Regions from separate parts of the Pseudoalteromonas sp. J2K-J599 genome, predicted to be linked through region 1. Evidence: riboswitches for the same ligand, from Rfam matches in the RefSeq annotation. Region 1 holds a riboswitch; the other holds the start of a gene.
The links. Region 1 has a riboswitch for lysine ahead of dapA (4-hydroxy-tetrahydrodipicolinate synthase). Riboswitches for the same ligand answer to the same signal wherever they lie in the genome.
Positions count from the first base shown of each region.

Region 2: it holds a riboswitch for lysine, as region 1 does, so the genes downstream of both, lysC (lysine-sensitive aspartokinase 3) here and dapA (4-hydroxy-tetrahydrodipicolinate synthase) in region 1, are expected to answer to the same signal.

Region 1 is NZ_CM200271.1:200,808-209,220, forward strand. Features, by position in the region: gene AC5NT5_RS00935 (succinylglutamate desuccinylase/aspartoacylase family protein) at 1-410, opposite strand, end outside; gene AC5NT5_RS00940 (PLP-dependent decarboxylase) at 416-1,621, opposite strand; gene AC5NT5_RS00945 (2,3,4,5-tetrahydropyridine-2,6-dicarboxylate N-succinyltransferase) at 1,621-2,361, opposite strand; gene dapA (4-hydroxy-tetrahydrodipicolinate synthase) at 2,377-3,261, opposite strand; lysine riboswitch at 3,452-3,652, opposite strand; gene AC5NT5_RS00955 (DNA-3-methyladenine glycosylase I) at 3,844-4,539, shown strand; gene AC5NT5_RS00960 (protein adenylyltransferase SelO) at 4,551-5,960, shown strand; gene AC5NT5_RS00965 (OmpA family protein) at 6,351-7,412, shown strand; gene acnB (bifunctional aconitate hydratase 2/2-methylisocitrate dehydratase) at 7,705-8,413, shown strand, end outside.
Region 2 is NZ_CM200271.1:2,230,751-2,239,163, forward strand. Features, by position in the region: gene AC5NT5_RS10090 (4'-phosphopantetheinyl transferase family protein) at 80-838, shown strand; gene lysC (lysine-sensitive aspartokinase 3) at 872-2,263, opposite strand; lysine riboswitch at 2,339-2,511, opposite strand; gene nhaD (sodium:proton antiporter NhaD) at 2,613-3,860, opposite strand; gene AC5NT5_RS10105 (MksB family condensin complex protein) at 4,083-5,354, shown strand; gene AC5NT5_RS10110 (condensin complex protein MksE) at 5,358-5,906, shown strand; gene AC5NT5_RS10115 (Mks condensin complex protein MksF) at 5,903-8,413, shown strand, end outside.

The sequences.
Region 1 (8,413 bases):
AGTGCCTGTTTGAAGTTACTTTTTAATGTAGCGTCGTCATACTGAGTATGATTTTGTGCAAACTGTGCCACTAAATTTTTATTGTAGTGATACATGCGATTCCAATTAGTGCCCGTAATCGGATCGAACCTGCCAAGGGTAAACTCGCCAGATTTTTGATTACAACCAATCGGATTGGCATAAGGTACAAGGGTAATATCGCCACTAAGGTTAAGGTGTTTTAATTGCTCAAGCAGCTGAAAAATAACTGCGTTACCTTGCACTTCAGCGCCATGCATATTGGCCTGAATGTAAACATTTGGCCCTGTGCCATCGCCTTTTAAACGATACACAGGAATTGTAAGCGGTAAGCCGTTTGCAACTTCCCCTACTACAATGTTCTCTTGGCTAATGTGTGTTGTATTACTCATACTTGTTACCTTAAATAATGGCTGGCATTTTCGGCTTGGCGAACACAGGTAAGTGTACCGTTTTGCAAGGTGTACTCAGCAGCTAGCTCATGGCATAAAAAATACGGCATACTTTCGGTAAAGCCGTAAGCACCGCATTGGCTAAACACTAGCCAGTCGTGCTCATTTAAATCGCTTGGTAAGTTATGTTCACCCAAGCAATCAAGCGCTGTACAAAGTGGGCCGTATAAAGTGACCGCTTGAGTTTTAGCACTGGATTCACGCAGTAATGCAGCAGGAAAGTCTTGGCTGGTAACAGCAGGGCGTAATAAGTGATTTATACCGCCGCTTAAAATTACTTGCTGTTGATTATAGTTTTGTTTGCGCTCTACTACTGGGTTTGCGTAATGACCGCATTCGCCCACGGCATAGCGACCAAGTTCCATCCATAGCTCTTCTACACCCGCATCATTTTTAATTTTAGCGAGCGCAGCAATTAAGTCATCCCAATCAAGTGTTGCTTCGTTTTGTGTATAAGGAATACCTAAACCGCCGCCTAAATCTAAAATTTTAAGGCTAATATTTAAATCGCTGGCAAGTTGGCTAAGAGGTGCAATCATTTGTGACCACAAGTCGCTTAGTTTTTGCGTGCTAAGCATGTTGCCCCACTGAAAGATATGCAGGCCGTCAAACTTAAGTGCAGGGTACTCGGCTACATTGAGTGCTTGCCACTCATTACAACCCAAACCAAATGGTGTAAGGCTGTCGCCGCCCAGTGGGTTTTTTTCACCTTCAGGCCAGCGTAATTGCACTCGCAGTAATACTTGTAACTGCGTATTTTGTAGTTGCGCTTGTTGGTTTAACCAACGTACTTGATTGAGGCTTTCGGCTACGAATATACGCACGCCGCGCTCAATAAAGTGTTTTATTTGTTTAGGGCTTTTTGCAGGCCCTGTGTTGAGCACGCGCTGCGAGCTAATACCTTGTGCTAGTACTTGCTCAAGCTCACCTTTACTTGCTACGTCAAAATTAAAGCCAGCACTGTCTAAGCTTTGAATAATTTTAGACAGTGGGTTTGCTTTTACCGCGTACCACAGTTTTACATCGGTTTGCGCAACTAAACGCGCAAGATGCGTGTTTAGTTGATCTAAATCGTAAACAAAAAAAGGTGTATCAAGTTGTTGTGTAATAGTATTTACAGCGGTTTTGATAGGCGTGCTCAAAAAGCTCATTATCGTAAAACCTCTTCAAGTAATAATGATGCATCGCTTTTTTCGTCGCGGTATTTAACTATTAACGCACACGACATGCTTAGACCTTGCTCGCGCGCCCACTCGTTTGACGCAGGGCGAGAGCCTGGTATTACAATAGCGTACTCAGGGATTGGCTCGCCTTTATCTAGTTGGCGCTCGTTTACGCAGTCGTATACCGGAATAGTTGCTGATAAACGCACGCCTGGGGCAAGTACTGCACCTTTTTTAATAACTACACCTTCAACAATAATACAGCCAGCGCCAATAAATGCGTCGTCTTCTACAACTACTGGGCTTGCACCAATAGGCTCAAGTACACCACCAAGCTGAACCGCAGCACTTAAATGTACGTTTTTACCTACTTGTGCACACGAGCCAACTAATGCGTGGCTATCTACCATTGTGCCTTCGTCGATATATGCACCAATGTTTACATACGCTGGTGGCATAATAATCGTGCCTTTAGCAACATAAGCACCACGGCGAACACTAGAGCCACCCGGCACCATACGTACGCCATCATCAGTACTAAATTCTTGTGGAGCTAAGTTATGTTTATCAACAAAACCACCTGCAAACTCAGTATTAGTGCCATTTTTAAAGGCTTCTAAAATGCCTTGCTTTACTTCTACGTTAGCCTGCCATTGGCCGCTTTCGTTTTGCGATGCTGCGCGTACTGCGCCCGATTCTAAATTATTTAATAGTTCTAACCAGCTCATTATAAAAACCTGTATTTAATGCCAAGATAAAATGGTGTTGTTTGCAGTTGTGATGCAATCGGTTTGAGTTAACTCAAGGTGTGTTAAAGGTGGACGAAGTTGCGGGCTGCTTAAGCGGCCTTGCAAATGCATCAGTACCTTTACGGGAATAGGGTTTGCGACAGCAAATAGGCTATTAATAGCGCTTGACCACTGGGCAAATAAATTAGGGTGTTGGCCACTTAAACTGCGCTTAACAAACTCGTGAGTTTGTTCAGGCCATGCGTTTGCAGCTACCGACACCAAACCTTTTGCGCCAGCTTGAGCAAAATAAGGCATTAACGCATCGTCGCCACTAAAAATAGCTAAATTAGGCGCCGCTTGGCGGTAAGCTTCAAACTGAGCAATACTGCCGCTCGCTTCTTTTAACGCCCATAAATTTTTATTTTTTTGTAAGTTTTGAATTGTTGCCACTGGGATGCTAACAGCACTTCGACCCGGTACGTTATAAAGCATACATGGGTGAGCGCTTGCATTTAGTAGGCTTTCAAACCAATGAGTTTGACCTATAGCGCCAGGCTTTGCATAAAGCGGTGAGCCAAGTAAAAAGCTATGAATTGGGAGTGTATTACAGTAGTTAACCCACTCAATTTGTTGCTTTAAGTTACTACCGCCCACAGCTACCATGAGTGGTACTGTTGGTTTTAGCTGGCATACGTGCTCAACAATGGCTTGTTGTTCTTTTAGCGTTAGTGCTAAACCTTCGCCCGTACTGCCAAGTAGCAAAATACCGTTATGTGCCGCTTCTTGATCGCTAACCAACTTAGTTAACGTGTTGTAGTCGACATCGCCGTGTTGATCAAATGGCGTAACGAGCGCGGTCCACAGTGAGTAGTCGTTTAAATTGAAGTTGTTGATCATCTCTCACGAACTTATAATTTGTACCAATTTTATTAAAAACGTGATCATTTTAGCGATAACTAATTTAATGTAATTGGTATTATTCGAAGAGTTAAAAAGCTTTATGGAAGGAGCCGCATTAACGTCGTTCGAACTAATAATTCGAAGAGCGAATGGGCTTAAAATAATAGGGCGCACGGCCTTAATATTTAAGACCAGAAGCTCTCCACCAAACTAACAAGCTGCTTTTTATAAGCAGCTATTGGTGACAGTCGCTAGGGTTCAACCTAGTCGCCCGAAATAAACACCTCGCAAAAGTGGTTACTTCTCGGCGTTAATTCCCCTCACGTATGCTTACTGGAGTTTGCGCTCCTAACATACGCTACCTGAATAACGCACCTCTTCTAGCCCTTTGCACCTGTTTGTAGGGTAAAACTTACAAACCTGTGCAATTTAAATAGGGTAATTACGGCGATTAAAGCATTTTAGCCGTCTAGGTGTCAAGCGACTAAATACAGATTAATTCATCGAAAAGAGGGGTGGTTACGTATTAGGTGCTTTTCTCGTACACTAGCAATATAAGTAGTGAGGTATTTAATTAGTATGGAAAAATTTAGCGATATTTATAAGCGAGCGGTAGAGCGAAAAGGCTCTGAAAAAATGCTTAAGTTATTACTTGCAAAACCGCTATCTAAAAAACAACTAAGCACGTTAAGTGACGACGATTGGCTTGAAGAATTTACTCGAAAAGTATTTCAAAGCGGCTTTTATTGGTCAGTCATAAATAATAAGTGGCCGGGCTTTAGAGAGGTTTTTTGGGATTTTAGCGTTGATAAGTTATTAATGATGCCACCTGATATGCTGGAACAAAAAGCAACGGATGAGCGAATTGTTCGTAACTATAAAAAAGTAAAAACAATTACCGAAAATGCTTACATGATCCACGAAATAGCAGGAGAACATGGCAGTTTTAGCCAGTTTATCGCTAATTGGCCAACAGACGATATTATTGGCTTGTGGGCGTATTTAAAAAAACATGGTTCGCGTTTAGGCGGAAATACAGGGCCTTATGCGCTGCGAGCACTTGGTAAAGATACATTTTTACTATCACGCGATGTAGAGAATTATTTGCGTGCCCATAAAATTATAGACGGCGGCTTACAAACTAAAAAGTCACTAAATGCAGCCCAAGCTTTTTTTAACGAAATGCAAAAGCAAAGCGGCTTAAGTATGCAAGAGTTAAGCTTAATTGTTGCTTATGGCGTAGGTGACAACCGTGTTGGTATAAGTCAGCAATAATAGGAATTACCATGAAATTAGTGCCAAGATACACAGATATTGCGGAAAACTTCGCAATAGAAGATTTCCCTGCAAGTGTCGCCTCTCCTCAGCTATTACTGTGGAACGAGAGTTTAGCAAAACAATTTAATATTAACGTTGCGGCTGATTTGCGTGCCAGCACTTTTAGCGGTAACGAAAAACAGGCGATTCCTGCAGTAGCACTTGGTTACTCTGGGCACCAATTTGGACATTTTTCACCACGCTTAGGCGATGGACGAGCGCACTTACTGGGCGCTATTAGTGATGATGAAAACCAGTTATGGGATATTCAATTAAAAGGCTCTGGTGCTACTCCTTACTCAAGAGGTGGGGATGGACGTTGTGCTCTTGGCCCTGCTATTCGTGAATACGTAATGAGCGAGGCAATGCATGCACTGGGAGTTAAAACCACACGCTGCTTAGCGGTTGTTGGTAGTGGTGAAACGGTTTATCGTAATCCGCCACAAGCAGGGGCTATCGTTACGCGTGTAGCAACTAGCCATATTCGTGTTGGCTCGTTTCAATATTTAGCGACGCAAGGCGATGTTGAAGGGCTTAAAAATTTAGCCGAATTAGCTATAGAGCGACACTACCCAGAAATAACCGATACAGGTTCGCAGCGATATTTAGCATTTTTAGGCGCTGTGATTAAAAACCAAGTTAAGCTAGTTGTGAGCTGGATGCGTGTTGGCTTTATTCACGGAGTAATAAATACAGATAATACGCTAGTTAGCGGAGAGACCATTGATTACGGCCCGTGTGCCATGATGAATAGCTTTGATTTTGATACCGTATTTAGCTCTATAGACAAACAAGGCCGCTATGCATTCGGTAATCAACCTAATATAGCTAACTGGAACTGCGCACGCTTAGCTGAGAGCTTAATACCGCTTATTAGCGATGATGACGAGCAAGCGGTTTCATTAATGACGCCATTTATTAATAGTTTTGCTGAGCAGTTTAATACTGAGTTTACGGCTATGTGGGCACAAAAACTGGGTTTAAATGAATCTAGCGATAGTAGTGGCGAGTTAATAGCAGAGTTGTTAACGCTATTAAAAGATAATCAGCTCGACTACACCAATACCTTTGATGCGCTTACTGAATCCTTAAAAGGAGAAAAAAGCGTACCTGAGTCGCTAATTGAATGGAGAGCTAGGTGGGTAAGTTTAACTGACGATAATAGTTATGAAGCAATGAGAGCTGCAAATCCTCGTGTTATACCGCGAAATCATGTGATCGAAGAAATAATTGCACAATATAACGCTACAGGATCCAGCGAGTTACTACAGCGCTTTATAAAAATAGCCGGTAATCCATACTCTTACGGTGAAAAGTTATCAGAATTTTGCTCTCCACCGACGAATGATAATGACTACCAGACTTTTTGTGGTACTTAATACTTAACTTTAAATATAACCGCATGATTAAAAAGAGTCATTTTTTAATCAAACATGCGCATATACCTAGGGGAATGCTAATTCTGGTGGTATTATGCGCACAATTAAAACCAAGCAATATTTCTTTGCATTTATAAGTGCATTCAATTTAATTGCTCTTACATTCCTTGCTAAGTACTAATTTACAAAAAACTACTATATTTATTTTTCAATAAAGTTTTAATTTCGCCTATAGTAAGTGGATGTGTGTTGCGACAAGGCATAGAAAAAAGTAATAAACTTTATTTTTCGTTAAGTATTGATTAACAAAGGCTCAGTTAGTCTATATAAAACTGATTGAGCTAGTATCGATTAGCTACAATTTACAATTGTTCAAATGGGAAGAAAACAATGAAATTAAAATCACTTACAATTGCAATCGCGTTGGCTGCAACTAGCGCATCTACATTCGCTGCTGATAAAGAAGAAGGTTTCTACATTGGCGCATTTGGCGACTACTATGACGCATCTTGGAAAAACATGCGTGACCAAGCTGGTCTTGACGTAAACGAATCAACTGGCTGGGGTGTTGAAGCTGGTTACCGTTTCAGTGATTACTGGAGCGCACGTCTTGAATATGCAGACATGGATTTTAATGCTTTTGATAAAGTTGCTGGCAACCGTAACAATATTGATGGCGAGCGTTACGGTATTGATGCTCTTTACCATTTAGACGGCGGTCCTTTCTATGGTCTTTTCGGTATTAAAGAAATTGACGTAGTTGATGACAACACATTCTTAAATGCAGGTGTTGGTTACCAACATTTCATTACAGACGGCTTATTTGTAAATGCTGAAACAGCTGTATACCAAGGTCTTGACCGTGGTTACACAGATGTTGGCGCTAAAATTGGTATTAACTACTTATTTGGCCAAAACTCTGCTCCTGTAGAGCCAGTAAAACCAGCTCCAGAGCCTAAAGTAGTTGAAGTAGTTGTAGCTCCTGTAGACAGCGACAACGATAACATTCTTGACGCAGATGATAAGTGTCCTAACACACCTATGACTGATGCTGTAGATGGTACTGGTTGTACTTTATATGAAGATAAAGAAGTAACAGTAAGCTTATTAGTGACTTTCCCTAACAATGCTTCTGCAGTATCTACTCAATACTTAAATGATATTGAAAAAGTATCTGCATTCTTAAAAGAGTACCCAGATACAACAGTACTATTAGAAGGTCACACTTCTGCTGTAGGTAAAGCAACTTACAACAAATGGTTATCTAAAAAACGTGCTGATGCTGTAGCTAAGCAACTTGTTGCTGATGGTATTGCTGAAGACCGTATTACTACAGTTGGTTTAGGTGAAGAGCGTCTTAAAAATGATGCAAACACTAAAGCTGCAAACGCAGAAAACCGTCGTGTAGAAGCGCATATCAAAACTATCAAAAACGTTAAAGTTTTACGTTAATTAAATAGTTTGTAATAAAGACCCAGCCAAGTGCTGGGTTTTTTTATGCCTGTAATAAATTAATATTAGTTAATGGTAATGATTCTTACTTAACAAGTATTCATGAAAATAGTTTTTACCACAACCACTATTCATAGTATTTATAATCGGTATAATCAGTTGCGCAACTGGATGGATTTTCATCTATCCATAAAAGCTTTATAATTACGCGTTAGAATACTATAAGTATTGGGTAACTTATTTGCGCCCAAAGCGCTACCGGATACTTTCACGTCACCAAGAGGGCAATATTGTGCTACAAGAATATCGTAAACACGTAGAAGAACGTGCCGCGTTAGGTATCGTACCAGCGCCATTAGATGCTCAGCAAACTGCTGATCTTATTGAATTAATAAAAAACCCACCTGCAGGTGAAGAAGAATTCATTTTAGATTTGTTCATTCAGCGTATACCAGCTGGTGTTGATGATGCTGCCTATATTAAAGCGGGATTTTTAGCAGCCGTAGCTAAAGGTGAAGCTAATTCTCCACTTGTTTCTAAAGAAAAAGCGGCAGAATTATTAGGTACAATGCTGGGCGGTTACAATATCGCGCCAATGATTGACCTACTTGATGACGAAACACTTGCACCAATCGTAGTTAAAGGCCTTTCAAATACATTACTTATGTTTGATGCGTTCTACGATGTTGAAGAAAAAGCAAAAGCGGGTAATACATTCGCTAAGCAAATTATTGAGTCTTGGGCAAATGCAGAATGGTTTACTAATAAACCAGCTGTTGCTGAAAAGATCTCAGTTACAGTATTTAAAGTAACTGGCGAAACAAATACTGATGACTTATCACCAGCACCAGATGCATGGTCTCGTCCAGATATCCCACTTCATGCTTTAGCAATGCTAAAAATTGAACGTGATGGAATTACACCAGACAAGCCAGGCGAAGTAGGTCCAATCTCTCAGCTTGAAGAATTAAAAACTAAAGGCTTACCACTTGCATATGTAG
Region 2 (8,413 bases), 1.7 Mb from region 1:
GTAATAAAATTGTACCCAGCCTTTATTAGTGGCGTTAACCGCTCACAATATCAGCGACTTCTTTTGCTTTAGGGCTTTTATGACTGAACACTATTTTAAAAACGCCTTGAGTATTACTTCAACTCAATTGGCAAATTTGTCTTTAGCGAGTAACAGTATTTTATTATTTAATGCTAAAACACTTGAGCTTAGTGACTTTAATTTGCCCGATTGCTTAAGCCCATTTGAGTTAAACATTATAAACCGCCGTAAAAGCCCACAAGCTAAGCAAGAGTATTTAGCTACGCGGTTATTGCTAAAACACCTTATTAAAGTAGCGCAGCCGCAACATGCGCACGTAGCCCTTAATAAAATGAGTACAGAATTTGACGAAGAAAGCTCAAAACTGCAAATACACGTGGGTGATGATGTTATAAATACCTGTATTTCGCATTCGCATGGTTTAGTTGGGGTCGCGCTAAATTTTGATAAAAGTGAGTTTGGTTTTGATATTGAAAAAGTAAGCCTAAAGCGCCCGTTTGAAAAGCTCGCTAAGCATTTTTATCATAATGATGAAATTACACTTATCACTGAGCCCACTAATACCCAAGCCCAAGCAGATACGTTTTTTAGAATTTGGACATTAAAAGAGTCACTTGCTAAAGCCACCAGCCGCCCTATTGCAAAATTACTTAGCCCCAATGTGTTTGACGAATTACATAGTGCAAAGCTTAGCGCTTGCAGTAATAGCATTACTGTAGCTGATAGCAGTGACAGTAATGCTTGTTTTGATGTGAGTGTGGTGCATAAAAAAAGCACCGACTGGCGATGCTTTTTATTAAATGACTTTATTAACTGATTTTACTAGTTAATTTCCCTGAATAACGATTACTTACGCAGCAAAATCATTTTCTAATAAACGGCTATGAATAGACTGTACTACGTTATCTGACTCAGTTTGCTCTACTAAAAAGCACAGGTTGTGCTTACTAGCACCGTGACAAATTAATCGAATGTTAAAGTCTTTTAGTACACTCATTAAGTTCATTTCGTGTTGGCGTAATTGAATCTCAGAGCCAATAAGTGCCACCAATGTTAGGTTGTTTTCTACCGAAACATGACAAAACTCTGCAAGCTTATCTAGGCATTCTTGATCAAGCTCTGGGCGCGAGGCGTTTTGCGCGTTATCAAGCGTTATAGCTACACTGATTTCTGATGTGGTTACCAAATCTACCGATATATTGTATTCACTTAATAGTGTAAATACGCGTGCTAAAAAGCCGCTTGCTAGTAGCATTTCTGGGCTTTTAAGCGTAAGCAATATTTGGTTTTTACGTTGCGTTACTGCGCGTATACCTGGTTGCTGCGATTTTTCGCGCTCAATCCACGTACCGCCACGCTCTGGCTCGCGGCTAGAACCTACAAACACGTTAATGTGGCTACGGCTCGCTGGTAAAATAGTCGCTGGGTGTAATACTTTTGCGCCAAAGGTTGCCATTTCAGCGGCTTCGTCAAAACTTAAACGTGCAATAGGCGTCGCTTTTGCGCACAAACGCGGGTCGGTGCTAAAAATGCCCACTACGTCGGTCCAAATATGCACGCTTTTAGCGTTAATCGCTTCCGCTAATAATGCAGCGCTGTAGTCAGAACCACCACGTCCTAGCGTTGTGGTTTGACCGTATTCGTCACTGCCAACAAATCCCTGAGTCACAATTACTTGAGCGTCTAATAACGGAATTAAATGCTCTTTAGCAGCTTGCGCTGTTGCTGCAACATTAGGCGTTGCTTTGCCAAATTGGCTGTCGGTTTTAAGCACCTTGCGCACATCAAAGCGATCGGCATTTAAACCTTGTAAACGCAGCACTTGAGCAAACAAATACGACGATAAACGCTCACCAAAGCTAAGTAGCTCGTCGTGTTGCTGATCGGTTGTTAGTGGCTCTTGAGCCAATGTTTGAAATGCTTTTAAGGTTTCGTTAAAGCCAACCGCTAAATCAGCATCTAGCGATAATTCATCTAATATAGTTTGTTGAATAGCAAGCACGCCGTTTATGTGTTCTTGGCGTTCACTTGAGGTAATGCTTGATTTACACAGTGCAACTAAGTGATTAGTTACGCCGGCACTGGCGCTCACGGCAACAATACGTACGCTTTTATCTGCAACAATAATTTCGCTACAGCGACTCATCGCTTCAAAATTTGCAACACTTGTTCCACCAAATTTGGCAACGATGTAATCTGATTTTGCGCCTGATACTGTTTGTGGCACTGATTGGGTAGTCATTTAGTCTCCTTTCGCGGTATCCAAACCGCAATAAAACAAGAAGAACTTGGCAAAGGAATGCTTGAAGATAAGTCCACTGCCAGAAGCTCTCCACCTATATTGGTGACAGTTTTGAGGATTCAGCCCCATAAACCGAAAAACAATGACGACGTACCATTATTTTCCTCGGCGAGTACTTCCCTCCTTAATGATCATCGGCTTTCGTCGCCTAACATTAAGTACCTAAGTATCGCACCTCTTCTGAATGCTTTATTAACCAGTGGCTAATAAAACAAAACCCCACTAAGTAGCGGGGCTTTGAAAGTTATCGTTTAGACGTCTAGCTGTCAAGCATTTAATAATTTATGAGTTAAATAAAACTGCCCATGTAATACGAGCCCGCATATCCAACCGTGTAACAAATTAATAAATGCAGCGATAAACGCAAGTAGCTCATAAAGGTAAGCGCTTTAACTTTGCTCATGGCAATAATGCCCGCAGCCGAACCAATAATAAGCATTGAACCGCCCACGCCCGTTGCATACGTAAACGACAACCAGTGTTGTTGGCTCATTACTATATTGGCTTTTAATAATGCAGCGGTAAGCGGTACGTTATCGACCCCTGCTGATAATATGCCCATTAAGTAGTTTGCGTATTCTGGTGCCATTACCGTGTATAGGTCGGTAAATTTACTCAACATACCAATTTCTTTAAGTGCGCCAACAAGTAAAAGTACACCTACAAAAAACAATAATGTGTCGTATTCTATATCGCGAACAAAATCGATTATGTCTTTGTTTATGTCTTTTTTGCGCATTAAAAATTGCGCCACTAAAAACATCACTGACAAGCCAAACAAAAAGGTTAATAGAGGCGGTACGCTGTAAATTACACTCAGCGTAAGTGTGCTCACTACGGTAGATAAAAATATAACAGCAATGGTTATGTCGGTTTTTTCAATGCGGGTTTTACCTGCACTAGCAAACTCAACACGCCCTTTCATACCTATAGACAGTAACGCAGCAAGCAGCATAACGCTTGCAAGTGCTGGCGCTATAAGTAGTAATAAATGAGCAATGGTTACTTTGCCATCTAAAAATATCATTAGTGTGGTTACGTCACCTGTTATTAGCGATACCCCACCTGAGTTCACTCCAAACACAATAAGCGTGGCGTATTTAACGAGCTTTTTAGGTTCAAGCTTTAACGACATTACAACCGCAAGCGATATAAGCGTCGCTGTTACGTTATCTGAAATCGACGAAAACAAAAACGCAAAACCACCCACCAAAAACATGAGCTTTTTTTCGCTAATACTTTTTGGCATAACACGGTGCACAATATTTTCTATAAACCCCTTTGAATTTAAATACGCTACAAAGGTCATTGCAGCCATTAAAAATAGCCATAATGAGGCAATTTCTAAAATATTTTCATTTAAGAGGTGTTGAATCGTGTCGGGGCTTTGCCCGTGTAGAGGGTATATAAAAAGAAGAATCCAGCAAAGCGTACCAAAAAACAGCGTGGTTTTAGCTTTATTGACATGGATTATATCTTCTATAACGATCAGTAAAAATGCAATCGCTATCAGGGTTAGAATAATCGAGGAAACCATGGTAGTTAAACAACCTTTGATATAGTTTTAAAGAACACACAAATAACATTCCATTTCATGTGCCTATTTTCGGCGCGAATTTTAGCACTGCCTCTATGCAAAAACTATTATTAAATGGTCTTAAAAACGAATACTATATACAAACAAGATTAATTAAAAATACGTAATAATGAGTCTTCTAAAAGAACTCAATAATAAAATACTAGGATGTTGTAACCCCATATGATCCCAGCTAAAAAGCTGCTAAACACCATAACCGAACATTGGGGTGTATTAGAGCTATTATTTAAACGTTTTAAAATGGCTGACTTTAGCCTAAAAGACGTACAAAACGCGATTAAGCAAAAGCAGCCTACGTGGTCAAACGAACGCATTTATAAAGAAACAAATCGTTTGTTAAACCAAGATATTTTAATTCCACTGGCTAAATCCTCTCAGCTTGAAATAAATCGTGCTATTGCTGATTTTGCTACTTTTTTACTGCAAGAAGAGCATTTAGGTTTAGCGCAAGAAATTAGCGTATTAGTAGAGGACCTTGCTCGTTTAGGTAACCGCCTAGATAACGCTGGCGAAATAGAAGACTTTGACGACTTACGACGCTACAGCCGCATTATGGATGATCGGGTGCGTAAAATAATGAAGCTCTATACGCACAACGAAAACGCTATTTTAAACATTGTTGAACAAGCCAAATCAAATAATACAGCGCAATCGCTGCAAAAGCGTTATAAAGCGGTAATAGAAGCCTTTGACGAATACATAGAGCCAATGCTTGAAATGGTTGATATTCGTGGTGAGTTTCATGCATGTTTTACCCTCATTGAAGAGCAAATAAGTAAGCAAATACTGCACATTGAGCGCTCAGGTAAAGCGTATAACGACAAACGTATGCTGGAGCAATTACGTACCCGTATACTCGAAATGCATTTAATGGGCCGAGAAAGCTTACGTAAAAGTGCCGATATGCTTATGCCACTGCGCGAGGAGCTACGCCGTAATAACTTAATTACTCGCCAAGCAGCCAAAGTACTTGGGCTTGTACGTAAAAATGGCGTAGACAATATGCTAAGTGCTGTGCAACCACATTTTGTAAGCGACGCGCAGCGATATTCGCTTGGTCAGCAACGCCATATTGTGGCTTACATGGCAAGCTTGGTTGAATTTGAACACGAAGAATACCAATTGCCTGACCAGCAAGACGTGCCTGCATTTGTTACGCCTAATATTCCTGACTACAACGATGTTAAAACCAGCTTTGCTAAGCGCTTTAATAAAAAACGCAAAAAGCCGCAGCCCTTGCTGCAATTTTTAGACGAAAGCTATCCAGATCTCGATGCCGACGAAATGCTATTTTTGTATCAAAAATTGGTCAGCGACAGCGATATTAAAATAATTCAAAGCGATGAAAAAGCCCGCGTAAAAATTGCCGGTCAGCACTTTTCTTTATATCCATTTAATTCAGAGCCTCAGCCAGATCCAAAGGCAGGTAAATAAACCATGACACACATAAACTTAGACGAGCTAACTCATCTACAAGCCATTAATAAAAAATTAGTAGCGGGTTATCACATTTGCGAGCAAGACAACGTAATGTGGCAAGAGCTTGACCAACACATAGAAGACTACACCGCCCTATTTACCGCCCTAGGTAACGATTTAAAACACGATAGCCGTGGCTTTTATTATTTTGGTAGCGACGAAAGCACACCCAATATGGGCAAAATATCTCGCGCTATCGCACTCACCATTTACATTTTAATTGAGCACTACGCCAATACGGGTAAAGATCCAATGCGCGCATTGTTTGACGACGTAAACGATTTAGAGCTTATGCAAACGCTGGTGCAAATTAACAAACATTTGTTTGATCAGCTTGAGATATTTTCGGGATCAGACCTACGTAAAGACGTTTACCTGCGCATGGTGCGCTTAGGTTTAGCCCGTGAAGTAGAAGGCGGCTTTATGCTACAAGCGCCAATTCACCGCTACATAGATGCACTCATGGAAGTAAACGAAGAAACCTACATTACAGAGGACGAGGAATGAAAAATCTATACGGACTAAGCAAACTCGCCCTACTTAACACCGCAGGCTATGCAAAATGTGTGATCCCGCTTGATAAAAGCAGCTCTATTTGCGCGCCCAATAACACAGGTAAAAGCTCGGTTATTAACGCCCTGCAGTTCCCGCTTATTAACGATTTACGCTTAACAGAATGGGATGGACACGATTTAGATGAAACTCGTAAGTTTTATTTTTCATCCGATCAGTCGTACATTTTACTAGAAGCTAACTTGCCTCATGGCTCGGTAGTAATAGGCGTGGCAGGCCTTGGTAAAATTGCCGGTTACGCGCATCAGTACTTTTGTTATCAAGGAAAGCTTGATTTAGAGCAGTACACGCAAGGTAAAACTATTATTAAATTTACCAAGCTGTTCAACCATTTAAAATCGCTTAACTACAACCCTATTGAGCTTAAAGCACAAGAGTTAAACGCGCTATTGACTGGCGGCGCAACGCCTTTTGACGGCGACATTAACCTAAAAATGATCCCGCTTAACAATGTCCAAGACTCCTCTATTTATAAAGAAATATTTAGACGTATTCTTAACTTACACAAATTAGGCGCAAGCGACGTAAAACGCTTTATGCTACGCGTTTTTGAACGCCATATGTCGAACTCTAAGGTCGACTTTTATGAAGTATGGCGTCGCTCGTTTGATAAAGTAAATCGCTCAAAACGCGAATTAAAAGCCCTTGAGTCAATGCAAGAGCCAATAGCCGCGCTTGAATCAATGCTTGAAAACCAAACTGTGCTTAAAGGTAAATTAGCGGCGTATGCGCCTAAAATTGACCAAGCACTGATTGATTTTGATACCTATCAAGAATCGCAACTTAATGAGTTGGGCATTGCGCTTGAAGATATAGAGCACGAAAAACACGAGTTTGAGCAAAAACAAAGCCTATACGTACAGCAATCGCGTGATATAGAGCGCAGACAAACTCAAATTGAGCAGTGGTTCTTAGATTACGATGCGCTTAAAAGCGAGTTTGAACTAGTAAATAAAGCCACGCTCAAAACCAGCCTGACTCAGTTAAAGCAAGATTACGAGTCGCTTTCGCACTCTATAACTAGCGCACAAGGGCAAAGCCTGCACACGCTTGACTACCGCATCAGCGAAACACAAAAACAAATTAAGAGCTTAAAGCTGCAACTTAAAAATCTTGAATTTAATTTGTTTACCCGCATGCGCGAAGACCTCTCGTTAAAAGAAGTAGAAGAAATATCGCGGATTTTAAACCCAGATATTCTCTCGTTTGCGACCACCACTAATGGCGATATAACCATTGATGACGAAGACGCGTTTGGGGAATTTTTATCGCTGTTAAGTGAAAACGTTAAAGGCGGCGTATTAACGCTACCAGGTGCGAGCATTAAGCTTAAAAAGCTCTCGCCTGTGCAAATGCAAAGCGGCGAAAACAAAGAGCAATTAACCGCTCAGCTAAATGCACTTGAGCATTCACTTAAAGAGTTTAAGCAACAACGCGATGTTGCTGCAAACGTTGCCGACAAGCAAAAAGAAAAAGACGCGTTATACGATGAGCTTATGAGCGCAGAGAGCGCCCTAAAACGCTTAGAGCAGTTTGAGGTAATGCAGCAGTCGGTTGAAGCGCAAGCCATGCTAAAAGAGCAATTATTAGCTGAGCGCGAACAAGTTGACGACTACCTGCAAGATATTCAAAAAAATAGTGGCTCAATTGCCGATCGTCGCTCGTTAATTAAATCGAAACAAGAGCAAATTAATCGCCAAACTGAGCGCTTACGCCAAGTTAAAAGCGAGCGAATCGATCACACGCTTGATTTATACAGCGGCAAAGTAACCCCGTACATGATTGATATTACGGTCGACTTTGATAACTTAAGCGACCTTGTTCATCACTTTAATAAAGACTGCCAAGAGCTGCGTAATTTTGACATAAACGTACGCAACACCTATTTACATGTATATAACGCGGGTATTACTAAATTCGACAACGAAAACGACGAATATACTAAATACCAAAAGCTAATAAGCGCCTTTCATAATATTGATAACGAACGCGATGCGGTTGAACGCCAAGCACGCGTTGCGCTCACCGAAGTGGCTGCAACTATTAAAGGCTTGCGAGAAGATTTAGACCGACTTCGCCGCGAAATGAACAGCTTTAATAAAGGTATAAGCCAGCACCGTATTTCAAACCTGCAAGCGTTTAAAATTAACGTAATACCGCGCAAAATGCTGGTTGATAGTATAGATACCATTATCAGCACGTCGCATCAGTTTGAGCAAGGTGACACACTTGATTTACTGAGCCAAGAACCTTACAGCGAAAGTGCGGTAAACGAAGCAAAAGATCACTTAATTAAACTCGCATCAGATAAAGCGGGCTTAACACTTACCGATTTATTTGATATTCGATTTGAAGTAGTTAACCGCGCAGGTGAAACAGAGCACTTTGAAAAAATAGATTCTGCAGGTTCAAACGGCACACGTATTACGATTAAATTATTG